3 regions of the Janthinobacterium longum genome follow, and region 2 is predicted to be linked to each of the others. Evidence: predicted binding sites of a transcription regulator. Region 2 holds the regulator's gene; each other region holds the start of a gene.

Evidence for each region. The regulator LexA, encoded in region 2, represses DNA repair genes until DNA is damaged. The targets are predictions, from matches to a motif close to ACTGTATNNNNATACAGT.
Region 1: a site for LexA is predicted at 4,537-4,554, ahead of ACQ4WM_RS17415 (VRR-NUC domain-containing protein). Genes of this name have one in related genera too.
Region 3: a site for LexA is predicted at 3,572-3,589, ahead of ACQ4WM_RS19005 (putative DNA modification/repair radical SAM protein). Genes of this name have one in related genera too.

Annotation. Positions count from the first base shown of each region.
Region 1 covers NZ_JBNYXQ010000006.1:296,667-306,960, forward strand. Annotated here, with positions in the region: gene ACQ4WM_RS17405 (LytR/AlgR family response regulator transcription factor) at 1-573, shown strand, start outside; gene ACQ4WM_RS17410 (ATP-dependent DNA helicase) at 554-2,830, opposite strand; gene ACQ4WM_RS17415 (VRR-NUC domain-containing protein) at 2,827-4,494, opposite strand; gene ACQ4WM_RS17420 (SMI1/KNR4 family protein) at 4,651-5,349, opposite strand; gene ACQ4WM_RS17425 (MFS transporter) at 5,530-6,753, shown strand; gene ACQ4WM_RS17430 (helix-turn-helix transcriptional regulator) at 6,750-7,403, shown strand; gene phaP (TIGR01841 family phasin) at 7,407-8,015, opposite strand; gene ACQ4WM_RS17440 (hypothetical protein) at 8,123-8,323, opposite strand; gene ACQ4WM_RS17445 (ATP-binding protein) at 8,325-10,294, opposite strand, start outside.
Region 2 covers NZ_JBNYXQ010000001.1:1,128,006-1,138,299, reverse strand. Annotated here, with positions in the region: gene accD (acetyl-CoA carboxylase, carboxyltransferase subunit beta) at 1-829, shown strand, start outside; gene folC (bifunctional tetrahydrofolate synthase/dihydrofolate synthase) at 942-2,240, shown strand; gene ACQ4WM_RS05165 (SPOR domain-containing protein) at 2,265-3,281, shown strand; gene ACQ4WM_RS05160 (CvpA family protein) at 3,309-3,797, shown strand; gene purF (amidophosphoribosyltransferase) at 3,835-5,358, shown strand; gene ACQ4WM_RS05150 (cystathionine gamma-synthase family protein) at 5,401-6,642, shown strand; gene lexA (transcriptional repressor LexA) at 6,796-7,446, opposite strand; gene ACQ4WM_RS05140 (hypothetical protein) at 7,479-7,661, shown strand; gene rpsF (30S ribosomal protein S6) at 7,724-8,110, shown strand; gene priB (primosomal replication protein N) at 8,128-8,451, shown strand; gene rpsR (30S ribosomal protein S18) at 8,453-8,743, shown strand; gene rplI (50S ribosomal protein L9) at 8,771-9,226, shown strand; gene ACQ4WM_RS05115 (replicative DNA helicase) at 9,365-10,294, shown strand, end outside.
Region 3 covers NZ_JBNYXQ010000008.1:60,629-70,922, forward strand. Annotated here, with positions in the region: gene ACQ4WM_RS18980 (HAMP domain-containing sensor histidine kinase) at 1-414, shown strand, start outside; gene ACQ4WM_RS18985 (TOBE domain-containing protein) at 507-1,274, opposite strand; gene ACQ4WM_RS18990 (ABC transporter ATP-binding protein) at 1,306-2,004, opposite strand; gene modB (molybdate ABC transporter permease subunit) at 2,009-2,680, opposite strand; gene modA (molybdate ABC transporter substrate-binding protein) at 2,689-3,465, opposite strand; gene ACQ4WM_RS19005 (putative DNA modification/repair radical SAM protein) at 3,605-4,837, shown strand; gene ACQ4WM_RS19010 (UdgX family uracil-DNA binding protein) at 4,834-6,252, shown strand; gene ACQ4WM_RS19015 (hypothetical protein) at 6,416-6,832, shown strand; gene ACQ4WM_RS19020 (bile acid:sodium symporter family protein) at 6,872-7,885, opposite strand; gene rhaI (L-rhamnose catabolism isomerase) at 8,118-9,413, opposite strand; gene ACQ4WM_RS19030 (bifunctional rhamnulose-1-phosphate aldolase/short-chain dehydrogenase) at 9,477-10,294, opposite strand, start outside.

The sequences.
Region 1 (10,294 bases), on a different contig from region 2:
GACATACAGATGCCGCGCCTGGACGGCTTTGAGGTGGCCGAGCTGATCGGCGCGAAAACCCGTTTGATTTTTGTGACTGCCTATGACCAGTATGCGCTCAGGGCCTTTGAATGCCATGCACTCGACTATTTATTGAAACCCTACAGCGAGCAACGCTTCGAGCAGGCGCTGGCCCATGCGCGCGCGCATCGCACGCCGGCGGCGGCCTTGCAGAGCGTCGTGCACGAGGCCGCCATACGGGCGGTACCGCTGTCGCGCGTGCTGATACGCGACGGCGCCAGGGTGCACGTGATTGCGGCCGCCAGCATCGCCTATGTCGAGGCGCAGGACGACTACGTCAGCATCTGTGCCGACGGCAAATGCTGGCTGAAAAGCCAGCGCCTGAGCGAGCTGGAAAGCCAGCTTGACCCTGCAACGTTCCTGCGCGTGCACAGGTCGTATCTGCTCAATATCGACGCCATCAGCCGCATTGAACCGGCCACCCGAGACAGCCATGTGGCGATCCTCGGCGACGGCACACGCATTCCGGTGAGCAAGTCAGGCTATCAAAAGCTCAGGCTGCTGGAGGGGTAGCACCGCGTTCGAGTTGCACATCCCACCAGGTGGGCATCAACTGGCGCACTTCCGGTCGCGCAAAACGGTCGTCGATCAGGTACACCACACCTTTGTCGGTCTGCGTGCGGATCACGCGGCCGGCTGCCTGCACCACCTTTTGCATGCCCGGATACAGATAGGTGTAGTCATAGCCGGCGCCAAAGATGTCGCCCATGCGCTGGCGTATCTGCTCATTGACCGGGTTGATCTGCGGCAGGCCCAAGGTGGCGATAAAGGCGCCGATCAGGCGCGCGCCCGGCAAGTCGATGCCTTCGCCAAACGCGCCACCGAGCACGGCAAAACCGATGCCGCGCGTTTCCAGCCCGAAGCGCCCCAGGAACTGCGTGCGCGCCGCGTCGTCCATGCGGCGTGGCTGCTGCCACACCGGTATGTCCGGGAAATGCTGGGCAAACAGGGTGGCCGTCTTTTCCATATAGTCAAAGCTGCTGAAAAACGCAAGGTAGTTGCCCGGTGCCGCCGCATATTGTTTCGCCATCAGCTGGACGATAGGCAGCAGGGAGGCGGCGCGGTGCTGGTAGCGCGTGGAAATATTGTCGGCCACGCGCACGGCCAGCTGCTCGGCCAGAAAGGGCGAGTCGACATCGACCCAGGCGGTGCCGGCTGGCATGCCGAGCGTGTCGTTATAGTAATTCCATGGGCTCAAGGTGGCGGAAAACAGGGCCGTGCTGTGGCTGGCCGCGAAGCGCGGCTTGAGGAAGGGTGCCGGCACGATATTGCGGATGCACACTGTCGAGCCGCTGGCCGTCTTGCTGACATCAAACAACGAATGGTCACCGAAGCTCTCGGCCAGGCGGTTGATCAGCAGCACGTCGAAATAAAAGCGCTGCAGGTCCTCGTCCAGCGAGGCCGCATGCTCGGCCATGTAGTCGCCGATGGCGGTGGCCACGCCTTGCAAGGCACCGAAGAACTTTTCCGGCAAGGCCGCATGTACCAGGTAGTCGTCGCTTTGTTCCTTGAGCAGGGCGTTCCACTGGCGGCTGAGGCGGTCGAGCGGTTTTTTCAACGGTTCGGGCGCGAACTTGCGCAGGCCTTTCAGCGCAATATGTTCCAGCTCGGCCGTGTACATGCCGCGTGCGCGCGACACCATATTGTGCGCTTCGTCGACCAGCACATTGACCTTCCAGTCATGCGCCAGGGTCATGCCGTAGAGCATGGCGCTGAGGTCGAAATAATAGTTGTAGTCGCCGATCACGACGTCGCTCCAGCGCGCCAGTTCCATGCCCAGGTAGTAGGGACACACGCCTTGCTGCAGGGCGATGGCGCGCACGGCTTCCTTGTCGAGTATCAGGCCGCTGGCCAGCGCCACTTCGCGCGCCAGCGGCAGGCGGTCGTAAAAACCGCGCGCCAGCGGGCACGACTCACTATGGCAAGCTTTGTCCGGGTGCTCGCAGGCGCTGCTTTTTGCGCTCAGTTCCAGCACCCGCAGCGGCAGCAGCGGCGCGCTGTTTTTCAGGATGGCGCAGGCGTCGAGCGCCATCTGCCGGCCCGGCACCTTGGCGGCTAGAAAGAACAGCTTGTCGAGACCGTGCGCTGCCGTGGCTTTCAACATCGGAAACAGACTGCCTACCGTCTTGCCGATGCCCGTCGGCGCTTGCGCCAGCAGGCAGCAGCCGCGGTTGCTGGCCTTGTACATGGCCTCGGCCAGCTGGCGCTGGCCCGGCCTGAAGCCGGCATGCGGAAAGGCCATCGCCGTCAGTTGAAGGTCGCGGCTGGCGCGGTGCGCCAGTTCCTGCCCGGCCCAGTCGATAAACAAGGTGCAATGCTGTTCAAAGAAGATGCGCAGCGCCTCAGCAGTGCATTCCTCGTGCAGTATGGTTTCCTTCTGGCTCGCGATATCGAAATACACCAGCGCCACGCGCAGCATAGCCAAATTCAAATGCTGGCACAGCAAGTGGCCATAGATGCGCGCCTGCGCCCAGTGCAGCTGGCGGTGGTTGGCCGGCATGGTGGACAGGTCGCCACGGTAGGTCTTGATTTCTTCCAGCTGGCGACGGGCCGGATCGTAGCCATCGGCGCGGCCGCGCACATGCAGCGGACCGAAGTCGCCGGCCAGGCTGACTTCACGCTGGTAATCGTCGTCGCGCCGGCCGGTCACGGTGGCGTGGCCTGCCATGCCTTCCTGGGCCGTGGGCGAGGGCGTGAAGCGCAGGTCCAAGTCGCCCACCTTGGCGGTGAATTCGCACAGGGCGCGCACGGCAATGGTGTATTTGTTCACGCCGCCACCGCCTGCGACCACTGCAGGTAGCACACGCTGACCGGCATCGCGTGCTGGGCGCAATAGGCGATCCAGCGCTGCTGGTTGTCCTGCAGGCGGTCGCCCGGGCCTTTCACTTCGATCATGCGGTAGCGCTGTTCGGCCGGCCAGAACTGGATCAGGTCGGGAAAGCCCGTGCGGTTACTTTTTATGTCGAGCAAGATGCGTTCAAACGCTTTTTTCAAATGTGCGGCCGGGATGCAGGCCAGGGCCAGCTCCAGTAGTTCGTGGTCCAACCCCTGCCAGCTGACAAACGGCGACACAATCCCGGCCTTGGCGGCATAGGTGGCGCGCACGCTGGCGCGGTAGTCGCCATTGTCGAGCTGCACCAGGCAGCTTGCAAAGTCGTCGAGCCGGCGCGCATGGAAGTCGGCGCTGTGCAGGTCGGCCGGTCCACGGTGAAACGGGTGGAAAAAAGCGCCAGGAATCGCCTTGAAAATCGCCGGCCAGCACAACAGGCCAAACAGGGAATTGATCAGGGTGTTTTCCACGTAATAGACCGGTGCGTCCTGCTGCATCAAGTGCTGTTGCACCACGCCTTCCACGTGGCAGCTTGGTTGGGGGAAGGGCAGCAGCAGGTCGATGCGCTCGACCGGTGCGGCAGGGGGGGACGCCTGTTTTGCATGGCCGAGTTTGCGCCGCAAGCGTGGCGCCATGCGCAGCAGCAACTGGCGCTCGGCCTCGCTTTCGGGCGCTTGCAGGGCGATCGACAAACGCTCGTAAGCGGCGCCCGGCTGTTCATCTTTTTCCAGTACGCGTATCGCCCGCCCACGCGCGCCAGGATAGCGGCAGTCGGCGTAGGCGCGGTAGGCGGCGGGCCAGTCCTGCGATTTCTCCAGCTGCTGCGCGATCTGGAATTGCAATTTATCACGGCGGCTGGCCAGCCAGGGGTTGTCGCTGACGGGCGCCAGCGCCGCCAGTTCCTGCAGCACGTCGCCGGGGGAGGCGGGCGCCAGCTCGTCGTTGAAGCGCTCGCGGCACTGATGCAGCACCTCGTAGTGGGCGATATCCTGGCGTGTGCGAAAGCCGCGCGAGGCGAGCGAAAATTCCACTTTTTCATACTGATAGACACCCAGGTCGGACAGCACGAATTCCGACCAGTCCTGGTGGTAATTGCCGAAATAAATCAGGCGCATCCGGTCGCACAAGGGTTGGTTGCAGATGCTGTAGAGCACGTCGTTTGACATCGGATGCCAGGCAGAGAACGGTTGCTCCCCGGCGTGCTGCTCACGCAATGCCTCCAGCTGTTCGGTCTTGCGCGCCGCTTTCAATGGGCCGCTCAAGGCAAACACCTGCTGGACTTCGGGTTTCAGCAGCAGATCGAACAATGTATCGATATCGATGGCCGGGTCCGCTACGACCCAGCCGGTGGCCAGCAGGGGCAGGGCGGCGGCGCGCGTATCGCCGATCTCGGCATAGTTGAGTTTGCTGGCGCGAAACAAACAGCCCTTGCGCATCACGAAGCGCACGAACAGCGCGCGCGAAGGCAGTGGCAGCTGGGCAAATTGTTCGATGAACTGCGTTTCTTCGTCACTGAGCAGATCGGCATAGCGCTCGCTGATCCAGTTCAGCACGCCCTGGAAGTTCTCCAGATAGTACAAGGGATTTTCCAGGACTCTCAACATGATGGGGCAGGCGGCTGTTTGATGTTACTTGGATATGGTTTTACTGTGTTTATATACAGTTTAAACCTTCGCCACTCGCTTGCCCAGCGATTTTGTGCAAACTGCGGATGCCGCCCTGCGCAGCCAGCCATTTTGCGCCACCGGCAGCGACAATCTTCAGCTTGCCGAGCTGTAAGCAAAATCTGGCCTGCTCAAAGGAACGATCTCGTTCTTCAGACTTTTCAGTTCCACATCGGTCAGCAAGCCGCGATGTGCTTCCGTCCTGCCCCTGGGAAGGGTAACTTCGTAGTCGACAATGTTGCGTGCCATCAGCGTTTGCAGCACCTGCTGCTGGCGCGGCGTCAGGTAGCCTGCATGCGTGCCCAGCATATTTTCCAGCTGCTCCCGGAATTGCTCGTCGCCGACGCCGTTATACGTATCCTGGTCTGCCATGGAGTCAAGCAGCATGCTGAAAATAAAGTCCTGCAGCGTATTGGCCATATAGTGCGTTTCGTTCTGGTCGTGCCACAGCAGTACGATGGGCACCTCGCCATCGGCCTGGCCAGAAGGGAAGAAGCAGTAGTGATCGCCAGCGCCCGTTTGCGCAAACGGAATGAACGTGAATGCCGGATCGATCTGGCGGTAATCGTCAGGCTCCTTCAATGCTGCGAGTTCCTGCGCAACAGCGTCGACATTAAGCAACTCGAAGTCGTCGGCAAACAGCAGCAGGGTCGGCCGGTCTTTCAAGGTGGGCAAGACGAGCTTTTGCCACTCTGGTCCGTATTCACCGACATTGAGCATGCCATCCTGCTCAAGCTGCTTGTACAGGGGAGGGAAGGAAAAGCCATGCTGGCTTTCTATTTCGGTCAAGGTCATGTGTATCCTGTCGATAAGTTGTAAATTGATTAAAGCATGATAGTTGGTCTACGCAACATGGTGCGCCATATAGCAAGGTCACGGCGTTCCCGCCGCGGCTAATTAATAAACATTTTCATTTACTTATTTAATGTAACTCCGTATTCTTGCCACATATACCTTGTCAAGAAAATCTGTCGCATGAAAAATATCGTCCTGATTACCGCTGCCTGCATGCTGGGCTTGCTGTCGACCATCGGCGCGTCCCTGCCGTATCCCATCTTGCCACCGCTGTTCGCGGCCGAGGCGCCGAATGCTTTCAATAATTTTCTTGGCTTGCCATCGAAACTGCTGTTCGGCCTGGCGCTGACCATCAATCCGCTGGGCCTGCTGATCGGTTCGGCCTTGCTGGGGCCGCTGTCCGACCGCTACGGCCGTCGACCCCTGCTGATGCGCACGGCTGTTGGCGCCGCCATCGGCCATGCGATCACCGCCTGGGCGCTGGTGATCCAGTCTTATCCGCTGTTTATCGTTGCGCGGTTTATCACCGGCCTGCTCGAAGGCAATGGCGCCGTGGCGCGCGCCATGCTGGCCGACCAGTTGCAAGGCCCGCTGCGCCTGCGCGCCATGTCGTGGCTGAACGGCGCTTTTTACCTGGGCTGGCTGGTGGGGCCTATCCTGGCCGGCGCCACGTTGGCGTGGGGCGTGACGGTGCCGTTCTGGATCGCCGCCGGCGCGCTGATGCTGGTGGCCGTGCTGGTGGCCATCGGCTTGCCGCGCGAAACGCCATCGCTGCTGACGACCTCGTGGTGGCAGGTGGCGCGCGACCGCCATTCGCTCAATCTGTTGCGCCACGAAGAGCTGCGTACCTTGTTCATCGTGCAACTGGCCCTGACTTGCGGCGTGGCCAGCTTCTATGAATTTTATCCGCTGTGGCTGGTGGAAACAGCGCACTACAACGCGCAGGCGATTGCCTGGGTGAATGTGGGTCTGTGCGGCACCATGACCATCACGTCGCTGCTGGCAGGCGGACCCAGCCGTCATGCGCCGCTGCTGCGTGCCGGCTGGTACGCCTGCGCCGTGGCGCTGGCAATCGCCATCCTGGCGATGGGCAATATCTGGGTCGGCATCACCGCCATCGTGCTGTTCGGCATCCCCAACGCGCTGTACAACACGGTGCTGCAAGGCTGGTGCGCCGAGCGTTTCAGCACACATGGACAGGGCGCCGTGATGGGCTTGCTGTCGACTACCTTTTGCATCGCCAATATCATTGTTGCTTTGGTCGGGTCGCTGCTGATCCTGCTCGACACGCGGCTGGTGCTGGTGGTGGGCGCCCTGTGCGCTGCCTGGTCGGCCTGGCGCATGCATGGCTGGCGCCGGCATTTGCATGCAGCCGATGCGGCGTCCTTGAAGGTGGCTGCGTGAGCACATCCGAACAGACACTGTTCCTGCTGAAAATGCGCGGCCCGCAGACGGCGCAGCAACTGGCAGCCTTGCTCGATGTGACCTCGATGGGCGCGCGGCGCCAGCTGGAAGCGGCGTATGGCAAGGGGCTGGTAGCCTTCGAGGACGTGGCCGACAAGGTGGGCCGGCCTTCGCGGCGCTGGTCGCTGACTGACGCCGGCCACGCGCGCTTTCCCGACCGCCATGCCGCCCTGACCCTGGAATTGATTAGCCAGGTGCAGCAGTTGTTCGGCGACGAGGGCATGGACAAATTGATCGCCGCGCGCGAGGCCAGCAGCGAAGCGGCCTACCGCGCACGCATCGACGAAGGCGCGCCGCTGGCCGACAGGGTGGCCAGCCTGGCCATGGTGCGCGATGGAGAAGGTTATATGGCCGATGCCGCGCCGCAGCCTGACGGCAGCGTGTTGCTGGTGGAAAACCATTGTCCGATCTGTGCGGCAGCGACTGCCTGCCAGAAATTGTGCCGCTCGGAACTGGCGATTTTCCAGCGCGTGCTGGGGGATGATTGTACTGTGGAACGCAGCGAGTATCTGCTGGAAGGGGGCAGGCGGTGTGTGTATCGGATCGTGCCGATAGCAGCCGCTCCCCAAGGAAGCGGCCACAGGATATAACGCTTATTTCTTCGGCGCCTTTGCCGCTTTCGGCGTCACTTTTTCAGATGCTTCCTGCATCCCGGCCGTCGCCTTGTCCGACGCCTGCGCTACCTGGGCCGAGGCCTTGGCTATCTGTTCTTCCACGGTTTTCACGGCCTGCTGGGTGGCTTTGGTGACTTGCTCGTAGCCGAGGAAGGCGTTGTCGATGGCGGCCTTGACGATGGCGACGGCGTTTTCCGAGCCGGGCGGCACGTTTTTCGTCACGTCGTAGATCAGGGCGCTCAGGTTGCTTTTGGCTTCGGCCACATGGGCTTCGGCGGCGGTGGTGAACTCGGTGTGGATGTCCTTGATGATGGCATCGAGCTGCTGCTTGTAGGCCTTGGCGCCGGCCACGCCGGGCTGCAGCTGGGCGGCGGCGGCCGCCATTGCCGCTTTCGGATCCTTGGCCTGGCTGATTTCCTTGCCGGCCGCGATGCTGTCCTCCATGCCGGATTTGGCGGTGGCCATATTCAATGCCAGCACTTGCTCCACGCCCTGCACCGCCTTGGTGGTCAGGGTGTTGAAGGTCATCAGCTGGAATTCAAACAGGGCCTTGGTGGCCGATGCGAATTGTTCGGGATTGGTAAACATGTGGTCTCCTCGGTTTGAATAGATACGTCTTCATCTTCCAATACTCTTCGGCACTGCATTGCCTTCGCTTGCTGTCAAGCCGGTTGCCCCGTGTTGTTGTGTCCCCATTATTTAACAAGCGCCGGTTTTTCGCAACGGCTATCTTTGTACGGTCCCGAGGCCAGTTCCCAGCCGAAACCCAGGGTAGCTTGCGCGCAGGACAGGGTACCATCGACCTTGCTGCGCCATTTGTACCAGGGCGCCGGTGCGCCGAATGCGGCCGTGCAGGCGGCCAGCAGGGTGGCCGCGACCAGGTGCTGTATCTTCATTTTAATCTCCAGTGGCCATGCCGGCCTGCGGCGCGACGACCGGCAGGTGCAAGGTAAAGGTGGTGCCGGCCTCGCTGCTGGTCGCCTCGATATGGCCGCCGAGCACGCCGGTGACGATATTGTGCGCCACGTGCAGGCCCAGGCCCGAGCCGCCCGAGCCAAGCCGGGTGGTAAAGAAAGGGTCGTAGATACGCGCCAGGTCGCCGGCGGCAATCCCGGCGCCATTGTCGGCAATCGCAATGCGGATCGACTCGCCGTCGGCACTGGCGCGCGCCGTGATGCCGATGGTGCCGCCGCTGCGTCCCTCGAAGCCATGGCGCACGCAGTTTTCCACCAGGTTGCTCAGCACCTGGCCCAGCGGACCGGGGTAGCTGTCCAGTGCCAGGTCTGGCGCCACGTCCTGTGCCAGCACGTGGCCGGCGCCTTTGAGCGTGGCCGACAGCGGCAGCATCAGTTCGGCGATGAACTGGCGCAGCAGGAAGTGGCGGCGCTGCGAGCTGGCGCGGTCGACGGCGATCTGCTTGAAGCTTGACACCAGGCCGGCCGCGCGCTGCAGGTTGCGCAGCACGATGGCGTCCGCTTCGCTGGCCTGCGCCAGATAGGCTTCCAGTTCCGAACGGCGCAAGCCATCCTGCAAGCCCGCTTGCAGCGCTTGGGTGCGCTCGGTCATGGTGGTCGCTACCACCAGGGCGTTGCCGATCGGCGTATTGAGTTCGTGCGCGATGCCCGCCACCAGCGCGCCCAGCGCCGCCAGTTTGTCGCGCCGCACCAGTTCACCCTGGGTAATCGACAGGTGTTCGAGCGCCGCCGCCAGTTCGCGGTTGGCCTGTTCCGATTGTTCATGGGCCAAGGTCAGTGCGGCCGTGCGCCTGGCCACCAGGTCTTCCAGGTGGGTGCGGTGGCGCTGCAATTCCTGCTCGTGGCGCATGCGGGCTATCGCGATGCCGGCCAGGTCGGCGGCCACGTCGATCAGCATCAGTTCCTGCGGCACCGGGCTGCGCACTTCGCGGTAATACATGGCGAATGAACCGAGTACCTTGTCGTCCTGGCCGAAGATGGGCTGCGACCAGCAGGCGCGCAGGCCGAAGGCGGCGGCCAGGGCGCGATACGGCGCCCACAGCGGATCGTGTTCGATGTCGCTGACGACCACCGCCTCGCCGAGGAACATGGCGGTGCCACAGGAGCCGACGCCGGCGCCGATCTCGGCGCCTTCGAGCAGCGCCATATACTCGTGCGGCAAGCTGGGTCCGGCCACGCTGTGCATGTGCCGGCCGTCTTCATCGAGCAGCATGACGGAGCAATACACGCCGCGCGACTGGCCTTCGATCAGCAGCAGCAAGCGTTCCAGGGTGGGCGCCAGCGGCGCGCCCTTGGCGATCATTTCCAGCAGCGCATTCTGGCCCGCACGCAAGGCTTCGGCCAGGTTGCGCTCGGTCAGGTCGATAATGCGCGCGTGCACCAGCTGGCGGCCCGGCACCGACAAGCGCATCAGCCGGATTTCGCAGGCAATGGTATGGCCTTCACGGTGGCAGCACTCGGCGCAAAAGACCACGATCTTGCCTTGCAGCGTATCGTGCATTTTTTCCTGCAGCAGCTGGGCCGAGGCCCGGCCATCCGCTTGCCGGCCGGGAAAGACGCGCTCGATGCCGCCTTGCAGCAGGGTCGCTTGCGGCATGCCGAACAGCTTTTCGGCCAGGTGATTGGCGTCGATCAGCACGGCATTGTCGATGTCGAACAGCAGCACCGCATCGGGTGAGCCGGCCAGGATCGAGTGGTAATTGACTTCCAGCGTTTGCGGATGCACGGGGCGCGGCGGCGCGGCGGCAGGATCGCTTTGATGCGCCTTGTGCAGCGCCAGTTCCATCAGGATTTTTTCGGCCACGTCGCGCGCATTGAACGGCATCTTGATATAGTCGCTGGCGCCGGCGCCCACGCTGCGTCCCTGTTCTTCGGCACTGGGCGAGGACGACA
Region 2 (10,294 bases):
TGATGCTGCCGCGCGCAAGACCATGCCGGAAGGCCTGTGGGTCAAATGTCCGTCGTGCGAAGCCGTGCTGTACCGCACTGACCTGGAATCGAACCTGCATGTCTGCCCGAAATGTGACCATCACATGCGCATCCGCGCGCGTGAGCGCCTCGACAGCCTGCTTGACGCCGGCGGCCGCTATGAAATCGGCCAGGAAATCCTGCCGGTCGACACGCTGAAGTTCAAGGACAGCAAGAAATACCCGGACCGCCTGAAGTCCGCCATGGAAGCGACCGGCGAGACCGACGCCATGGTCGTCATGGGCGGCGCCATCATGAGCTTGCCGGTGGTAGTGGCTTGCTTTGAATTCGAATTCATGGGCGGCTCGATGGGTTCGGTGGTCGGCGAGCGCTTCGTGCGCGGCGCGCAGATCGCGCTGGAACAGAAAGTACCGTTCATTTGCATCACCGCCACCGGCGGCGCACGCATGCAGGAAGGCTTGCTGTCGCTGATGCAGATGGCAAAAACCACCGCCATGCTGACCAAGCTGGCCGAAAAGAAATTGCCCTTCATCAGCGTGCTGACCGACCCGACCATGGGCGGTGTGTCGGCTTCCTTTGCCTTCATGGGCGACGTGGTGATTGCCGAGCCAAAAGCGCTGATCGGTTTTGCCGGCCCGCGCGTGATTGAAAACACCGTGCGTGAAAAACTGCCGGAAGGCTTCCAGCGCGCCGAGTTCCTGGTGACGAAGGGCGCCGTCGACATGATCGTCGACCGCCGCAAGATGCGCGAAGAAATCGCCCATTTGCTGGCACTGTTGCAAAACCAGGCGGTGGAAGTATTAGCTTGATCTTGCACCTGAACCCTTGAACAGCCGGGGTCGGACCCTGCAGGGTCCGACCCCAGACTTTGTTTTGGGTTAATTGTCTCCCTGCCTCGCGCATTCTTTCAAGAACTCTCCCATGCAAAACCTCCCCACCACTTTGCCAGACTGGCTCGCCATGCTGGAAGCCCGGCATTCGGAAACCCAGATCAATATGGGCCTGGACCGCGTGCAGGCCGTCAAGGCGCGCCTGCAGCTTGCCTTTGCCTGCCCCGTGATCATGGTGGCCGGCACCAACGGCAAGGGTTCGACCTGCGCCATGCTGGAATCGGTGCTGTTGCGCGCCGGCTACAAAGTGGGCCTGTATATCAAGCCGCACTTTCTCGATTTTAACGAGCGTGCCCGTGTGCTGGGCGAGATGGCCAGCGACGACGAGCTGGTCGCCAGTTTCAATGCCGTCGAAGCCGTGCGCGGCGAGACCCCGCTGACCTATTTTGAATTCACCACCCTGGCCATTTTGCATTTGCTGTCGCATGCGCAACTGGACGTGGCGATCCTGGAAGTGGGCCTGGGCGGGCGCCTGGACGCCGTCAATGTGATCGACGCCGACGTGGCCATCGTTACCAGTGTCGATATCGACCATACCGACTACCTGGGCGACACGCGCGAGGCGATCGGCTTTGAAAAGGCCGGTATCTTCCGCCCCGGCAAGGCAGCCATCTGCAGCGACCCGGTGCCGCCACAATCGCTGATTGACCATGCCAACGCCATCGGGGCGGACCTGTGGCTGATGGGGCGTGACTTCAATTATTCGGGCGACAAGCAGCAGTGGAACTACGGCGGGCGCGAGCAGCGCCGCAATTCGCTGGCTTACCCGAGCCTGCGCGGCGCCAACCAGATCCTCAATGCCACCGCCGTGCTGGCCGCGCTGGAAGTGCTCAAACTTAAGTTGCCCGTCGGCGCGCAGGAAGTGCGCACCGGCCTGGTCACGGTGGAACTGCCGGGCCGTTTCCAGGTCTTGCCGGGCCGCCCCAGCGTGATCCTCGACGTGGCGCACAACCCGCACGCGGCCTCCGCGCTGAACCAGAACCTGGGCAATATGGGCTTTCACCCCTACACCTATGCCGTTTTCGGTTCCATGCAGGACAAGGATATCGATGGCGTGCTGGCAGCCATGAGTGAACATGTCGATCACTGGTGCCTGGCAGGCCTGCCCTCGCCGCGCGCGGCCACCGCTTCCGAGCTGGCGGCCAAGGTGCAGCTCATGCTGGAAGACAAGCCGGACAGTGGCGATCATACGGTGTCAGTTTTCGATGACCCGGCACAAGCTTTTGCAAATGCAATGAGCCGGGCCGGTGAGAATGATAGAATTGTGGTCTTTGGTTCTTTCCTCACCGTCGCCGGCGTGATGAAGGCCAGGAAATCCTCACTTCACTGAAACGCACTCGACTGAAAATGACGCATGGGCTTGTTCTCGAAACTGTTTAAAAACAAGCAAGAATCCTCTGGCGAAGACAGCGGCTTTTATGTTCCTGGCGAAGCACAGTCGCCGACTCGCAAGCGTGCCGCCAACACCTCCGGTGGTGGTGGCCGCCGTGCTGGCCGCGATGTGCCCGATCCGGCCTTGCCGGAAAAGAAACGTGCACGTCGCCGCCTGATCGGCGCCATCGCGCTGGCGCTGGGCGTGGCCGTCGGCTTGCCGATGCTGCTCGATTCGGAACCAAAGGCGCCCGTCAACGATATCGCCATCGAGATTCCGTCGAAGGACAAAGTAGCCGCCACACCTGCACCGGCTCCGGTGCAGGCGGTGCCGGCGCAGGGCGCGGCCAACAATGGCCTGGACCAGTCGGAAGAAATCGTCGATACCCCATTGCCGGCCAAATCAAAGCCCGTGCCGATGCCAACCCCGGTACCTGCCACCGTGGTGGCCACCGCCGAACCGGCGAAGCCGGCGTATGTCGAGCCGAAGCCGATTAAGGTCGAACCGAAAGTCGAGCCCAAGGTCGAGCCCAAGCACGAAACAAAACCGGAGCCCAGGGTCGAACCCAAGCGGGAGGTCAAGCCTGAACCCAAGCCCGAGCCGAAACATGACGTCAAGCCTGAGCCGAAGCCCGAACCGAAACCGGTCAAGGTGGAAAAATCGAATGACGATGCGGCGCGCGCGCTGGCCATCCTGGAAGGCAAGCCTGCCGTCAAGGCCGAGGCCAAGCCTGTTGCCAAGGCCGAGGAAAAACCGGCCGAGGCCGATTCTGGCCGCTTCGTGGTGCAGGTGGCCGCGCTGGCGACGCAGGAAAAGGTTGATGAATTGCAGGCGAAATTGCGCGACGCTGGCATCAGTTCCTATACGCAAAAAGTGTCCAGTGGCGGTGGCCAGCGCATCCGCGTGCGCGTCGGGCCATTCGGCAGCCGCGACGAGGCAGAAAAAACCCGTGCCAAGCTGCAAAAGCTGGGCTTGGGTGGCAGCCTGGTGCCGGCGTGAGCAATGTAACCGTGGCAGGCTGACGGCGTGACGATCTTCGATTATCTGGTGTTGTTCGTGCTGGCCACGTCGGTATTGATCAGCATGATGCGTGGCCTGATCAAGGAAATCCTGTCGTTGGTGAGCTGGGTGGTGGCGTTTGTCGCCGCCAATGCCTATGGTGCGACCCTGGCGAAATTCCTGCCTGCCGTGATTCCGGGCGAGGCCGTGCGCCTGCTGCTGGCCTTCGTGCTGCTGTTTATCGGCGTGCGCATTTTGATGGGACTGCTGGGCATGACGGTCGATGCGCTGGTCAAGGTAACAGGGCTGAGCCTGGTTGATCGCCTGCTGGGCAGCCTGTTCGGCGCGGCGAGGGGCCTTGTAATTGTGCTGACCACCGTCATCTTGTGCGGCATGACCTCCATTCCGCAACAGCCTTTCTGGAAGAACGCCTTGCTCAGTCCATACGCCGAACAGGGCGCGCGCGCCATCAAGCCTTATCTGCCTGCCGCCTACGCGCAGCATGTGAAATTTTGATCTTTTTAAATCAGTAACACAGTTACAGGAGCACACCATGTGTGGCATCGTCGGCGTCGTTTCCCATCAACCTGTCAATCAATTGCTCTATGATGCCTTGTTGCTCTTGCAACATCGCGGTCAGGACGCGGCAGGGATTGCGACCAATCACAGCAGTATGTTTTCCATGCACAAGGCCAATGGCCTGGTGCGCGACGTCTTCCGTACGCGTAACATGCGTTCGCTGCAAGGCAACTCCGGCATCGGCCACTGCCGCTATCCTACCGCCGGCTCGTCGAGCGAGGAAGAAGCGCAGCCGTTCTATGTCAATGCGCCGTTCGGCATTACCCTCGCGCACAATGGCAACCTGACCAACTGGGAACAGCTCAAACAGGAGATGTTCAAGAACGACCGCCGCCACATCAATACCGATTCCGACTCGGAAGTGCTGCTCAACGTGCTTGCCCATGAAATCCACCAGGCTACCACTGGCCTGGTACTCGATCCTGAAGCCATCTTCAAGGCCGTCACCGTGCTGAACCGCCGCGTCAAGGGTGGCTATGCGGCTGTCGCCCAGATCGCCGGAGTGGGTTTGCTGGCCTTCCGTGACCCGCACGGCATCCGTCCGCTGTGCCTGGGCATCAATGAAACCGAGCAGGGCGCCGAGTACCTGATCGCCTCCGAATCGGTGGCGCTGGAAGGCATGGGCTTCCGTTTCGTGCGTGATATTGCGCCGGGCGAAGCTGTCTTCATCGATGCCGACAAGCAGTTGCACAGCCAGCAGTGCGCCGACAACGCCAGCCTCAACCCTTGCGTGTTCGAATTCGTCTACCTGGCCCGTCCCGATTCCGTCATCGACGGTGCCTCGGTCTACGCCACGCGCCTGAAAATGGGTGAGTACCTGGCCGAAAAGATCCGCCGCGAACTGCCAGAAGGCGGCATCGACGTGGTCATGCCGATTCCCGACTCCTCGCGTCCGGCCGCCATCCAGCTGGCGCTGGCGCTCAATATCGAGTACCGCGAAGGCTTTATCAAGAACCGCTATATCGGCCGTACCTTCATCATGCCGGGCCAGGCGGCGCGCAAGAAATCCGTGCGCCAGAAGCTCAACGCGATTCCGTCCGAATTCAAGGATAAAGTCGTGCTGCTGGTCGATGACTCCATCGTGCGCGGCACCACCAGCCGCGAGATCGTGCAGATGGCGCGCGAAGCGGGCGCCAAAAAGGTGATTTTCGCCTCGGCCGCGCCACCGGTGATCTACCCGAATGTGTACGGCATCGACATGCCGACGCGCGACGAACTGATCGCCTACGGCCGCACCACCGAAGAAGTGTGCCGCGAAATCACGGCCGATTACCTGGTCTACCAGGATATCGACGACCTGAAGCAGGCGATTGCCGACGTCAACCCGGCCCTGACCAGCTTCGAAGCGTCGTGCTTCGACGGCGTCTACGTGACCGGCGACGTATCGCAGGACTACCTGGACCGCCTGGAATATGCGCGCCATAATCCCAAGGCGGCAGCGCCCGAAGATACGCCGCGTTCCCAGCTGAACCTGAACCTGGCGACCACCGAAGCATAAGTAACCAGCCCGGCCTGCGCCGGGCTTTTTTTCTCCGCGATCATGAACGATAAAAAAACCTACGGCTTTACCACCACCATCCTGCATAACGACCGCCGCAAGGGCATCGAACACGGCTCGCTGCACAAGCCCATGCATACCTCGGTGGCGTTTGGCTACAGCGACGCGCGCCAGTTGGCGTCGGTGTTCCAGGGCAAGGAGCCGGGCTTTCGCTATGGCCGACAGGGCAATCCGACTGTCTCCGCGCTGGAAGACAAGGTCAACCAGATGGAAGACGGCGTGGCGACCTTGTGCTTTGCTACCGGCATGGGCGCCATCGGCGCCGTGGTGCAGTCACTGCTGCGTGCGGGCGACCATGTTGTGTCGTCGGCCTTTTTGTTCGGCAATACCAACAGCCTGTGGCAGACGGTGACGAACCAGGGCATCGCCGTGTCGTTTGTCGACGCCACCGATGTCGCCAACGTGGCCGCCGCCATCACGCCGCAAACGCGCATTGTGTTCGTTGAAACCATCGCCAATCCGCGCACCCAGATCGCCGACCTGGCAAAGATCGGTGCGCTGTGCCGCGACAAAGGCATCCTGTATATCGTCGACAACACCATGACCACGCCTTATCTGTTCCGCCCGAAATCGGTCGGTGCAGGCTTGGTGGTCAATGCGTTGACCAAGTCGATCGGCGGCCACGGCAATGCCCTGGGCGGCAGCCTGACCGATACGGGCGTGTTCGACTGGACGCAGTACCCGAATATTTTCGAGAACTATAAAAAGGCAGCGCCGAAACAGTGGGGCATAGCCCAGATCCGCGCCAAGGCCCTGCGCGACTTCGGCGCCTCGCTGGGACCGGAAGCGGCGCACCATATCGCTGTCGGCGCCGAAACCATGGCCTTGCGCATGGACCGCACCTGTTCGAACGCGCTGGCGCTGGCCACCATGCTGCAGGCCGATCCACGCGTGGCAGCCGTGCATTATCCGGGCCTGGCTTCGCACCCGCAGCATGCGCTGGCGACTGAGCTGTTTCGCAGCTATGGTTCGCTGTTCAGCTTTGAATTGAAAGACGGTATCGACTGCTTCGATTACCTCAACCGTTTGAAGGTAGCGATTCCGGCGAGCAATCTGGGTGACACACGCACCCTGGTCATCCCGGTAGCGCATACCATCTTCTACGAGATGGGTGCCGAGCGCCGCGCCAGCATGGGCATCGCAGAATCGCTGATCCGCGTTTCGGTCGGCATCGAAGACGAAGCCGATCTGCTCGATGATTTCAAGAGCGCGCTGGAAGAGTAATCTCTCCGGCAATAAAAAGGGCCGTAACAGCGATGCTGTTGCGGCCCTTTGTTTTTCTTGTTAAATGGTAATGCCACCGTGCCTTCAGAAACCGTAGCGAGCAACGGATGCCCGAGAGTGGGCTGCGCAGCAGGTTTATGAGGGCGCGCTCACTCAGTGCCAGCTGCGCATCAGGCCGACCGCCAGGCCTTCGAGGACAAACTCGTCTTCGGGCGTCACGGTAATGACCTTGAAGTCGGGGTTTTCCGGCAGCAGTTCGATTAGGGTGCCGGTCTTCTTGTAGCGCTTGACGGTGACTTCATCGCCGATGCGGGCGACGACGATCTGGCCGTTCTTGGCGCTGTCGATCTTTTTCACGGCCAGCAGGTCGCCGTCCATGATGCCTGCGTCGCGCATCGACCAGCCGCGCACTTTCAGCAAAAAGTCGGGCTTGCCTGAAAACAGGGCCGGGTCGACGTTGTAGCTCGCTTCCAGGTTTTCCTGCGCCAGGATGGGCGAGCCGGCGGCCACGCGGCCGATCAGCGGCAGCGACATCAGCAGCGCGGCCGGCACTTTCGGCAGCGCCGGCTCGGCTGCAGAAGCACTCGCCGCCGCACCGATCAGGCGGATGCCGCGCGACGTGCCCGGCGAAATCTCGATGGCGCCCTTGCGGGCCAGGGCCTGCAAATGCTCTTCGGCCGCATTGGCCGATTTGAAACCCAATTCATTGGCGATTTCGGCGCGGGTCGGAGGAAAACCCGTGTTTTCAATCGCGTCCTTGATCAGGTTCAGGATTTGTTCTTGTCGTGCTGTCAGCTTGATCATGGATGGTGGGTGCATAGTAAAATGCTGTCTATATGAACAGTCTGTATTTTTGTACAGTATCGCCGACTATGCAAGCGACTTTCGGTGTTTTCCGCCGATTTCGATGGAAAAAAATCGTATGGCGCGCAAAAACGCTGTCGCAGGTGCCGTCGGGCGAGCGGCAGGGCAAGCAATGGTTGATCGGATTGCAAAAGGCGGTTATAATCTTCGGCTGACCTTCCCACACCCGTCTTGACGCCGGGGTGGGCGATTATCAATCCGACCTGAAGGAGTTTGCATGCGTCATTATGAAATAGTCTTTATCGTCCATCCGGACCAGAGCGAGCAAGTGCCCGCGATGATCGAACGCTACAAAGCCAGCGTAACCACCCGCGGCGGTTCGGTTCACCGCGTGGAAGATTGGGGCCGCCGTCAAATGGCTTACTCGATCCAGAAACTGCCTAAAGCACACTACATCTGCCTGAACATCGAATGCGACAACGAGACCCTGGTCGAGTTGGAAACAGCATTCAAATTCAATGATGCCGTGTTGCGTCACCTGACCGTTAAAATGAAGAAAGCTGAAACAGCTCCTTCGCCGATGATGAAATCGGTACAACGTGAAGATGCGGCCAAAAGCCACCGCACCGAAGCACCAGCAGCCGCTCCAGCCGCAGCAGCCTAATTGACCAGGATCGTGCGCTGAACCAGTTACAAGTTACCGCCATCATTGCCGAGCGCGAAATATTGCGCTACACCCCGGCAGGGTTGCCAATCGTGAATGCAGTATTGCAGCACAGTTCGCAGCAGATGGAAGCCGGTATTGCCCGTTTGACCGAGTTTGAACTTGCCGCGCTGGCCGCTGGCGAAATTTCAGGCCGGTTCAGCCAGGCAAGCTTGGGCGGGGTCTATCAGTTCACGGGTTTCCTGGCCAGAAAAAGCCGCAACAGCAAGAGTTTGGTGTTTCACATCATTGATTTTAGTGCAGTCACACTGACTAGCGCATTTACAGATACAGGAGCCTAGAATGGCATTCGGTAAAAAGTTCGACAAAAATAAGCTCAAGCTTAAAGAAAAACGCAAACAGCAAAATCCACTGTTCAAACGCAAGAAGTTCTGCCGCTTCACCGCAGCACACGTTGAACAAGTCGATTACAAAGACGTTGATACGCTGAAAGACTTCGTCCAGGAAAACGGCAAGATCATGCCAGCACGCCTGACCGGTACCAAAGCGCACTACCAGCGCCAGGTTGACACCGCAATCAAGCGCGCTCGCTTCCTCGCGCTGCTGCCATACACCGATCTGCACCACGCTTAATCGGTCAGATATTCCTGGAGAAGAACTATGCAAATCATTCTGTTAGAAAAAGTTGTCAACGTCGGTAACCTCGGCGAAGTCGTCAAAGTCAAAGACGGTTACGCACGTAACTTCCTGATCCCGCAACGCCTGGCCCGTCGTGCTACCGCTTCGGCGATCGCCGAATTCGAAGTCAAGCGCGCCGAACTGGAAAAAGCTGCTGCCGCCAAACTGGCCGCATCGCAAGCCCAGGGCGAAAAACTGAGCGGTCTGACCGTTCAAGTTGCTCAAAAAGCTGGTGTCGATGGCCGTCTGTTCGGTTCCGTCACCAACTTCGACATCGCCGAAGCGCTGACCAAGCAAGGTTTTGCTGTTGAAAAAGCACAAATCCGCATGCCTACCGGCCCTTTGAAAACTGTTGGCGAGCACAACGTTTCGGTTGCTCTGCACACCGACGTGGTAGTGGAAGTAGTGATCGCTGTCGTACCAGACGCAAACGCGTAAATCGTTTGCAGGCCTCGGCCTGCAGGCATTGCCGCAATAGAAAAAAGCCGGGTTCGCCCGGCTTTTTTGTGGCCTTTTTTTCGCTGATTTTCGGCCCTTTATTTTTGCCCGGACGCCGAAGCGGGTATAATTCGCGCCATGAACGCCCCCTCAGATCCACAAGTCGATTCCCTCCGCATACCGCCGCATTCGATCGAAGCAGAACAGTCCGTCATCGGTGGCCTGCTGCGCGATAATGCCGCGTATGACCGCATTGCCGATTTCATGCATGCGGATGATTTCTATCGCTATGACCATCGCATCATCTTCGAGCAAATCGTCAAGATGGTAAACGCCTCCAGGCCGGCCGATGTGATTACTGTTTTTGAAACCCTGACCCAGCTTGGCAAGGCCGACGACGTGGGCGGACTCGCCTATCTGAACGCGATGGCGCAGAACACGCCATCGGCTGCCAATATCCGCCGCTACGCCGAGATCGTGCGTGACCGCGGCGTGCTGCGCAAGCTGATCACCGTGGCCGACGATATTTCGGGCACGGCCTTCAGTCCGCAAGGCAAGGAAGTCAAGCAGATGCTTGACGAAGCCGAATCGAAGATCTTCGCGATCGCCGAAGAAGGTGCGCGTGGCGCCCAGGGCTGGACCGCGATCCAGCCCCTGCTGACGCAAGTGGTCGAGCGCATCGATGAACTCTACAGCCGTGACAACCAAAGTGAAATCACCGGCGTGCCGACCGGATTCATCGACCTTGATCGCATGACTTCCGGCCTGCAGCCGGGCGACCTGGTGATCGTGGCTGGCCGTCCGTCGATGGGCAAGACCGCGTTTTCCGTCAATATCGGCGAGAACGTGGCGATCGACAGCGGCTTGCCGGTGGCCGTTTTCTCGATGGAGATGGGCGGCGCCCAGCTGGCCATGCGTATGCTCGGTTCGGTTGGCCAGCTTGACCAGCACCGTCTGCGCACCGGTCGCCTGAATGACGAGGACTGGCCGCGCCTGACCAATGCCATCCAGAAGATGAACGACGCGCAGCTGTATATCGATGAAACGCCGGCGCTCAATTCCATCGAA
Region 3 (10,294 bases), on a different contig from region 2:
CGGCACCTGCCCGGGCGGCCATCCGCGCCCATTGCCACGCCGGCGGTGACCTTCGACGAGGAAGTGTTTTCCATGGCCACACTGATGCGCGTGATGGGCAAGGACGCCAAGGGCAGGGCGGTGCTGCGGCGCATGGTGGAAGACGCGCTGAACAAAGGCATGACGCCGCTGCACAATGCCGAGCAAGCGTGGCAGGCCGGCCGCCACAGCGAGGTGGCGCGCATTCTGCACGCCCTGCGCGGCTCGGTGGGTACCCTGGGCACCAAGCGCCTGATACGCGCTTCGCTGGCCACCGAGCAAGCCATCGACGAAGGCCGCCACGACGAGGTGCCGGCGCTGCTGGCGCAAACGATGCTGGAACTGGAGCAGGTGCTGGCGGCCGCTGCCGACTGGCTGGGGCGGCTGGAGGATTAATTAACCCAAACCTGGGGTCAGACCCTCAATGCCGCTAACTCAGAGGCTTGCGCTGCCAGTCGAGGGGGTCTGACCCCGGCAGTAACACGGTCTCAGGCCGGAACGCCCAGGATCACGCTCGACGCCTTGAACATCGCCGTCAGGTGGCTGCCGGCAGCGATCTCCATCTCGACCGCGCTGTGATTGGTGATGATGGCGGCGATGGTTCCCCCGCCCGGCAAATCAAGCACCACTTCCGTGTTGACGGCGCCCGTCTGCACGCGCGTGACGGTGCCGGCCAGCTGGTTGCGCGCCGAGAAACGCGCACCTGCGCCATCGGCCACCAGGATGACAGACGAGGCCTTGATCAGCGCAAACGCTTCCACGCCGGGCGCCAGGCCCAGGCTGTCGCTGCTGCCCTGCGTGACGACTGCGACGATCTGCTGGCCGCCTGGCAATGCCAGGATCACTTCATCGTTGACCGCACCGGGCTTCAGTTCAGCCACCTTGCCCAGGAATTGATTGCGCGCCGTGGTTTTCATGGCCATTCTCCGTATCAGTAAAAGGTCGTCGGCAATACCCTCGGCCTGGCTGCCCAGCTGGCGCAGGTAGCGTGCATGTTCGCGCTCGATAAGGCGAAAGTTGTCGACCAGCTGGCGCCCGCGCGGCGTCAGGCGCGTGCCGCCGCCACCCTTGCCGCCCGCCAGCCGTTCCACCAGCGGCTGGCCGGCAAGATTGTTCATCGCGTCGATGGCGTCCCAGGCCGCCTTGTAGCTCATCTTCACCAGCCTGGCCGCCTGCGTAATCGAGCCGCATTCGGCAATCGCGCCAAGCAATTCCACGCGCCCGGCGCCACCGAGGTTCTCGCCGCCCACCGTCATCCAGACCGAGCCCTGCAGACCGATTTCTGCATTATCCAATTCTCACCTCCTGCGCAATGGTTTCCATCGTATCGATGCGGCCGTCGCGCAAAGTCAGCACATGGTCGCCGAGGATGCGCGCGTCTTCCGGGTCATGCGTAATCAGTATCATCGGCACGCCCAGGCGATGCTGCCACTGGCTCAGTTCCTGGCGCATGCTCACTCGCAGGGCCGGGTCGAGCGCGGCGAACGGTTCATCGAGCAGCAGCGCGGCCGGTTCGGCCACCAGAGCCCTCGCCAGCGCCACTCTCTGGCGCTGGCCGCCGGACAACTCGTCGGGATACTGGTGCGCCAGTTCCTGCAAGCCAAAGGCGTCGAGCCAATGATCGACTTTGGCCAGCTTTTCGCGCGCGCGCGGGTTGAACCAGCCGCGCGCCAGGCCAAAGCCCACGTTCTGGCGCACCGTCAGGTGCGGGAACAGGGCGTAGTCCTGGAACAGATAGGCCACATTGCGCTGCTGCGGCGCCAGGTTGATGCCGGCGGCGGAATCGAACAAAGTGCGTCCGTTCAGGCGGATATGGCCGGCGTCGGGCGTAAACAGGCCGGCAATCGCTTTCAGGGTGATGCTCTTGCCGGCACCGGACGGGCCATAGACGGCAATACGCTGGCTGCCGGACGTGCATTGCACGTGCAGGTCGAAACTGCGTTTGCCGGAGCGCAAGGTGGCGCGGATGTCGAGGTCGAGTTGCATGGGCTTACTTGTGAGCGATGCGTCCGGGCGCCAGCCGGCCGGCCGCCAGCAGCACCACGATGCACACGGCGGAGGTAATCAATACCAGCGTGTTGGCGGTATCGTCCTGGCCCGCCTGCACCGCCTCGTACACGGCCACTGACAGGGTCTGCGTCTTGCCGGGGATGCTGCCGGCCACCATCAGGGTGGCGCCGAATTCACCGAGAGCGCGCACAAAACCGAGCAGCACGCCGGCCAAAATACCACGCCAGGCCAGCGGCAAGGTGACGCGAAAGAAAATGGCGACTTCGGAAATACCCAGCACCCGCGCCGCCTGTTCCAGCTGGCCATCGACCGCTTCGAACGCCGCGCGCGCCGGCTTGAACACCAGCGGAAAGGCAACGATGGTGGCGGCGATAACGGCACCCTGCCAGGTAAAAATCAGGTTGATGCCGAAGTGTTCCTGCAGCCAGACACCAAAAGTGCCGCGCCGGCCCAGCAGCACCAGCAGATAGTAGCCCAGCACCGTGGGCGGCATCACCATCGGCAACGTCAAGATGGCGTCTAACAGCTCGCGCCCGGCAAAGCGCGTGCGCGCCAGCAGGTAGCCGGTAGCGATACCCAGCAGCAGATTGAGCGCCGTGGCCCATGCCGCCACTTTCAGCGATAGGGCCAGCGCGGTCCAGGCGATCTCCATGGCGTCGCTTAGGGCTTCCTGAAACCGTCAGCTTGCTTGAATCCAAAGCGCGCGAGTATGGCTTGCGCCGGTGCCGTCTGCAGGTAGCTGACAAAACGCTGCGCCTCGAAGGCGTTACTGCTGCCCTTGATGATGGCGATCGGGTACCGCACCGGCGACGCCAACGGCACCTCGAACACCACCTTGACTTTGTCTTTCATGATGGCCGCATCGGTACCGTAGACAAAGCCGGCGTCGACTTCGCCGCGCGCCACGTAATCGAGCGACTGGCGCACGTTTTGCGTACTGATGGCCTTGGCCTGCACGCTGTCCCACAGATTCGCCTTTTTCAGCGCGCCTTGCGCATAGCGGCCCACCGGCACGCTGGCCGGGTTGGCGAGCGCCACCCGCGTCACGCTTTTCTGCGTCAGGTCATGGAGGTTTTTGATGGCCAGTTTGCTGTCCGACGGCACGATCAGCACCAGGCTGTTGCTGACGAAATCATGGCGCTCGGCCGGCAACACCAGGCCCTGTTTTTGCGCCATGTCCATGGTCTCCTGGTCGGCCGAGGCAAACACGTCGACTGGCGCGCCCTTGATAATCTGCTGCAGCAACACGCCGGAGGCGGCAAAGTTCAGCGACACCTTGCTGCCCGGATACTGCGCCTCATAGCTTTGCGCCGCATCCTTGAAGGCGTTCGTCAGGCTGGCCGCGGCCGACACCACCACTTCGCCGGCCAGAGCAGAGCCAGCGGCAGTGGTCAGCAGGGCGGTGCCCAGCAGGCGGGCAAGAGAGGTCAGGCGCATGGTCGTATCCTTGGGATTAAACAATCAACAGCAGCGTAATATACATGGATATATAACGCTCTGCCATTGCACAGGTCAAGCGGCCGCCCAATGCATTCCCTGATATACTGTATGAATACACAGTATATCGGAGCGCAGCATGGAATTGACGGACAAGCTGGAAATCCTGGCCGACGCGGCCAAGTACGATGCTTCCTGCGCCAGCAGCGGTGCGCCCAGGCGCGACTCGATTGGCAAGGACGGCTTTGGTGCCACGACGGGCATGGGCATCTGCCACAGCTATACGCCGGACGGGCGCTGCGTCTCGCTGCTGAAAATCCTGCTGACCAATTACTGCCTGTACGACTGCCAGTACTGCGTCAACCGCCGCAGCTCGAACGTGCCGCGCGCCCGCTTTACAGTGGCCGAAGTGGTCAAGCTCACGGCCGACTTCTACCTGCGCAACTACATCGACGGCCTGTTCCTCAGTTCCGGCATTATCCAGTCGGCCGACTATACGATGGAGCAGCTGGTGCAAGTGGCGCGCGAGCTGCGCGAGGTGCACCAGTTCCGCGGCTATATCCATCTGAAAACCATCCCCGATGCCGACCCGGCCCTGATCGCCGCCGCCGGCCGCTATGCCGACCGCCTCAGCGTCAATATCGAACTGCCGACGCAAGACAGCGTGCAAAAGCTGGCACCCGAAAAAAGCGTGCACACCATCAAGCTGGCGATGGGGAACATCCGCCGCAAGCTCGATGAAAAGGCCGAGGAACCGAAGTCGCCGCGCTTTGCGCCGGCCGGCCAGAGCACGCAGATGATCGTCGGCGCCGACGCCAGCGATGACCAGCAAATCCTCAACACGGCCGAGACCCTGTACGGCAGCTACAAGCTCAAGCGCGTGTATTACTCGGCCTTCAGCCCTATCCCCGACAGCCCGAAAAGCGTGCCGCTGGCACCGCCGCCGATGCTGCGCGAACACCGCTTGTACCAGGCCGATTTTTTGCTGCGCAGCTACGGCTTCCAGGCCAGTGAACTGTTGCCCGCCACCGGCGGCAACCTGGCGCTCGATATCGACCCGAAACTGGCCTGGGCGCTGGCGCACCGCGAGCATTTTCCGATGGACCTGAACCGCGCCGCACAGCACATGATCGCGCGCGTGCCAGGCATCGGCCTGCGCAATGCGCAGCGCATCGTCGACCTGCGCAAGCTGCGACAAGTACGCTACGCCGACCTGTCGCGCCTGCGCTGCAGCATGAAAAAAATCGCGCCCTTTATCATTACGGCCGACTACTTTCCTGCGCGCGACGCCACCACCTCCGAGAACCTGCGCCGCGCCATGACGGCAGCGCCGCAGCAGATGAATTTGTGGCCGGAGCTGCAGGCGGCATGAACGATGTGGTGAGGCTGGCGCAGTCATTCGACGAATGGCGCGCGGCGGCGCGCGAGCTGATCGCGCGAGGCGTGGCGCCAGCCTCGGTGCAATGGCAGTCGCTGCTTGGTGACGGCGACCTGTTTGCTGCCATGGCAGAGGCGACCGATACCAGTGCGCCGCCGCTGCGCCTGCCCCGTCAACTGGTGGAACTGCTGGAAAGCGCCGCCTGCTTCAACGTGGCTGATCGCTGGGCGTTTCTGTACCAGGTGCTGTGGCGCTGGCAGCAGGGCCAGCACGACGTGATCTCGCCGGCCGATCCCGACGGCGCACGCCTGCACGGCATGGCCAAGGCAGTGCGCCGCGAAGAACACGACATGCACGCCTATGTGCGCTTCCGCGAACGCCCGCAGGAGCAGGGCGCACCGCGCTTTGTGGCCTGGTTCGAGCCAACCCACGACGTGCTGCCGCAAGTGGCGCGCCACTTTGCACGCCGCATGGGCAATATCAGCTGGATGATCGCCACGCCGACCGCCACCATGATGTGGGACGGCGAGACCTTGCACACCGGCCCGGCCCTGATGCGCGGCCCGGCCGATATCGACGACGCCGGCGAAGCGCTGTGGCTGACCTACTACCGCAGCATCTTCAACCCCGCGCGGCTGAACGCCGACCTGCTGCGCAGCCATATCCCGTCACGCTTCTGGAAAAACCTGCCCGAAGGCGCCATTGTGCCGGCTATGGTCAGTGGTGCCGCCAACGGCGAACGCCGCACCGGCCAGACGGCCACAGTCGGCCAGCGCAGTGGCGCCACCATGATCCCGATCTCGCCCGAACGCGCCCAGCCCGTACGCGAACTGTCCACCACGCTGGACCAGTGCCGCCGCTGCGAACTGTGGCAAAGCGCCACCCAGGCCGTGCCCGGCGTCGGTCCCGCGCAGGCGGCCATCATGCTGGTCGGCGAACAGCCGGGCGACCAGGAAGACCTGGCGGGCCTGCCGTTTGTCGGCCCGGCCGGCGCGGTGCTCCAACGTGCCATGCAGGAAGCCGGCATTGCACGCGACAGCATCTACCTGACCAATGCCGTCAAGCATTTCAAGTGGGAACCACGCGGCAAGCGCCGCCTGCACAAGACACCAGCACAACGCGAAATCGCCGCCTGCCACGACTGGCTGGAACAGGAACTGGCCAGCGTCCAGCCGCAAGTCGTCGTCGCGCTGGGCAGCACGGCCCTGAAATCGATATTGCAGGATGGCGCGGCCACCATGACGCCGCTGCTCGGCACGCCGATTCAGCATGATGGGCGCTGGGTGGTGACCGTGTATCACCCCTCGTATGTGTTGCGGGCGCCCGATGAGGCGATGCAGCGGCAGGCGTATCGGGTGATAGTCGAAGGGCTGCGGCAGGCATTAAGTTTGATACATCATCAGGCTTGAGGATTAGCTTGCCGACTATTGTCATTTTTCATCTAAAAAGAAACAAAAATTTCTATGTGAAAATTTTTTAATAGTCAAATACACAATGTCCATTTACACTTGTAGATTCAAAAAATGATAACAAACAAGGGGTAAAAATGAAAAAATCTCGACTTTATTGGGCATGCTGGCATTAACCGGTTGTGCCTCTGTTGCTGGTGAAAAATTTCAACCTGTGTCGATTCAAACCATTCATGAAAGCGCAGAAGTATCAGGTATTGGCTGCAATCTCAGCAATGATGCCGGCAACTGGTTCGTCGTCAGCCCGGGCAGCATCATGGTACACAAGAGTACCGGCGACCTGATCATCGATTGCAAAAAGGGGAATCTGGCCGGTAACTCGACCCTGGTATCGAAGTCGAATGGCGCGGTATGGGGCAATATTTTGCTCGGCGGCGGCATCGGCTACCTTGTCGACCGTAACACAGGCGCCGGCTTTGACTATCCGAATACGACCACCATCATGATGCGCGATGTCAGTATCGCACCGGCAGCACCGTTGCCGGTGCAGGCCGTAGCTGAAATACCAAAAGCGAACTAAGCTGCACTCTCAGATCGGCGAGCTTGCCTTCGGCGGGCCTTACAGCGTGCTCGCCGGTATCTGCCGAGGCTCCTCCCTGCGCGCATAGCGCTGCGCAATCACCGCACACACCATCAATTGAATCTGGTGAAACAGCATCAGCGGCAGGATCACCATGCCCAGTGAACGGGTGGAGAACAGCACCTTGGCCATCGGTACGCCGCTGGCCAGGCTTTTCTTGGAGCCGCAAAAAACGATGGCGATTTCGTCTTCTTTGGAAAAACCCAGGCGGCGGCTGACAAAGGTGGAGAGGCACAGCACCAGTGCCAGCAGCAGCAGGCTGATCAGGCCCAGCGCCACCAGGGTTTCCACCGACAGCGTGTGCCAGATGCCTTCGTTGACGGCTTCGCTGAAGGCCGTGTAGACCACCAGCAGGATCGAACCCTGGTCGACGTATTTCAGGGTGGCTTTATGACGGTCGACCCAGCGGCCTATCCAGCGGCGCAGGAACTGGCCGGCCAGGAAGGGCAGCAGCAATTGCATCACGATCGACAGCACGGCATCAATCGAAGATTTGCTTTCCGCGCCTTTCGCCACCAGCAGGCCGACCAGGATGGGGGCCAGGAAAATGCCGATAAAGTTCGAGGCCGAGGCGCTGCAGATGGCGGCAGGCACGTTGCCGCGCGCCATTGCGGTCATGGCGATCGACGACTGCACGGTGGACGGCAAGGCGCACAGGAACAAGATGCCCATGTACAGGTCCGGCGTGAGGAAGGTCAGGGCCAGCGGTCGTAGCGCCAGGCCGAGGATGGGGAACAAAATGAAGGTGCTGGCCAGCACCAGCAGGTGCAAGCGCCAGTGCAGGGCGCCGGCCACCACCGCTTCGCGCGACAGCTTGGCGCCATGCAGGAAGAACAACAGGCCGATGGCGACGGTGGTGACATGGCCAAATACCACGGCGGTGGTGCCCGAGCATGGCAACAAGCTGGCCAGCGCGACGGTCACCAGCAGGGCGATCGTGAAGTTATCGGGTTTCAGATTGCGCAGCAGGGCGCCGGGAGAGAAAGAAGACATGCGGTAGCCTGGTAGCGGCGCAGCACAGCGCCAGTACCGGGCATTTTACCTGCTTGCTTGGCGGCATGCCTGGAAGCTGCATGCCGCCGCTGCAGTTCATAGCGCCTGACAGAACCGTAGCGAGCGGCAGCGATTTGTGGCCGAGAAGCGCAGCTGTGCTGGAGCACGGGGCCGCCGAGGCAGTGAGCATCGCAGGCCGCAAAGCGCGACGCGCAGTAGGTTATGTCAGGTGCTATACGATGCCGCTGCTGCTCGCACCTGCTTTCGGTGGACGCGCCACGCCGCGCTGCTCGCGGTAGCCCGTGCTGCGGTAGCAGGCCACCGGATCGATCGCCGCCCCCGAACGCAGGCGCGCCATGGCCAGGATGGCGCTGACGTCAGTACGGAAGGCCTGCTTCAGGGCTTGCGCGGACGCATGCACGTCGTTGCTTTCCTGCAGATGGCGCAGGCCGGCGCGGTCGACCAGTGCAGACTGGATAAAGGCGCGCTGCACTTCCACCGCGCTGCTCATCAGGCTTTCAATCGGGTCGGTCACATTGTGCGACTGGTCCAGCATATAGGCCGGGTTGAAGGTGCTGCCTTCGCGCTCGGCCGCATCGGCCAGTTCGTTAAATACCAGGAACAACTGGAACGGGTTGATGCTGCCCGAATCGAGGTCGTCGTCGCCGTATTTGCTGTCGTTGAAATGGAAGCCGCCCAACTTGCCGAACTGCGCCAGGCGCGCCACGATCATTTCGATATTCGTGTTCGGCGCATGGTGGCCCAGGTCGACAAGGCATTTGGCTTTTGGTCCCAGCGCGGTGGCGCAGGCAAAGCTGGTGCCCCAGTCGGCGATGGTGGTGGCGTAGAAGGCCGGCTCGAACAGCTTGTGTTCAATGAAAATGTTCCAGTCGGCGGGCAGGGCGCCGTAGATATCGCGCATGCTGTCCAGGTAGCGTTCCAGCGCGCCGCGCAGATTGTGCTGGCCCGGAAAGTTGGCGCCGTCGCCGACCCATACCGTCAGCGCAGTCGAACCGAGCGCGCGGCCCAGTGCTATGCATTCGATATTGTGCTCGACCGCCTGCGCGCGTACCGCCGCACTTTGCGAGGTCAGGCTGCCGTGCTTGTAGGTATGCGCCTGGCCCAGTTGATCTTGAAATGTGTTGGAATTGACGGCGTCAAAGCCCAGTCCGTAGCCTTCGGCGATTTCGCGCAGGGCGGCCGTGTCGCTGACCTTGTCCCATGGAAAATGCGGCGAAACGGCCGGCGTGGCATGCGTGAGCTGGTTAATGACGGCGCAGTCTTCCAGCTTTTCAAAAATATTGCGCGGTTCGCCCACGCCGGGAAAGCGCGCAAAGCGCGTGCCGCCGGTACCGGCGCCCCAGGTGGGCACGGCCACGGCAAAGGTCTGCGCCAGCGCCGTCAGTTTTTCAATGTCCTGGCCGCGCCGTTCCAGCACGCCGGCCAATGCCGCGTAGTCGGCGTCGAGGTTGGCTTGCAGCTTGGCATTATGTTCGTCCACCAGGCCGCTATCGATCATGGTATTCATCTTGTCTCCTTGGCGCGCAGCGCGGCGCATTGGCCGGCTGCGTCATGTTTTTATATGTATTGATTATCGGGTAAATGCGGCCGCATTGCCGGCGTCGACATTGAGGATATTGCCGGTGCTCTTGGCCGCTTTTTCGCTGGACAGGAAATACACGGCTTCGGCGATGTCTTCCGGCAGCACGCTGCGTTTGAGCATGCTGCGCTGACGATAGAACTCCTCGATATCGTCCGAGGCTATCTTGTTCGAGGCGGCCCGCTCTTCTTTCCACTTGCCGTCCCATATGCGCGAACCGCGGATCACGGCGTCGGGGTTGACGACATTGACGCGGATGCCGTGCGGCGCGCCCTCCAGTGCCAGGCAGCGCGCCAGATGAATCTCGGCCGCCTTGGCGGTACAGTAGGCCGAGGCACCACCGGAGGCCACCAGGCCATTCTTGCTGGCCACGTACACCATGCTGCCACCGAGTTGCTGCTGCTTCATGATGCGGAAGGCGGCGCGGCTGACCAGGAAGTAGCCGGTCACCAGAATCGACTGGTTGCGCTCCCACATTTCCAGGGTCGTGTCTTCCACCGGCGCCGACGAGGCGATGCCGGCGTTCGACACCAGCAGATCGACGCCACCAAAGCGCAGCGCGGCCGCGTTCAGGATCGCTTCGACTTCATGCTCGGCCGTGATATTGGCGCGCACGGTGGCGATATTGTCGCGGCCCGCCACCTTCAACAGAGCCTGCTCGGCTTCTTCCAGGGCGCCGCCATCGATATCGGTCAGCATCACGCACGCGCCTTCCTGCAGCAACTGGCGCGCCACGGCCTGGCCGATGCCGCCGGCGCCGCCCGTCACCAGCGCGATGCGCCCGGCCAGGCTTTTCGGTTTCGGCATGC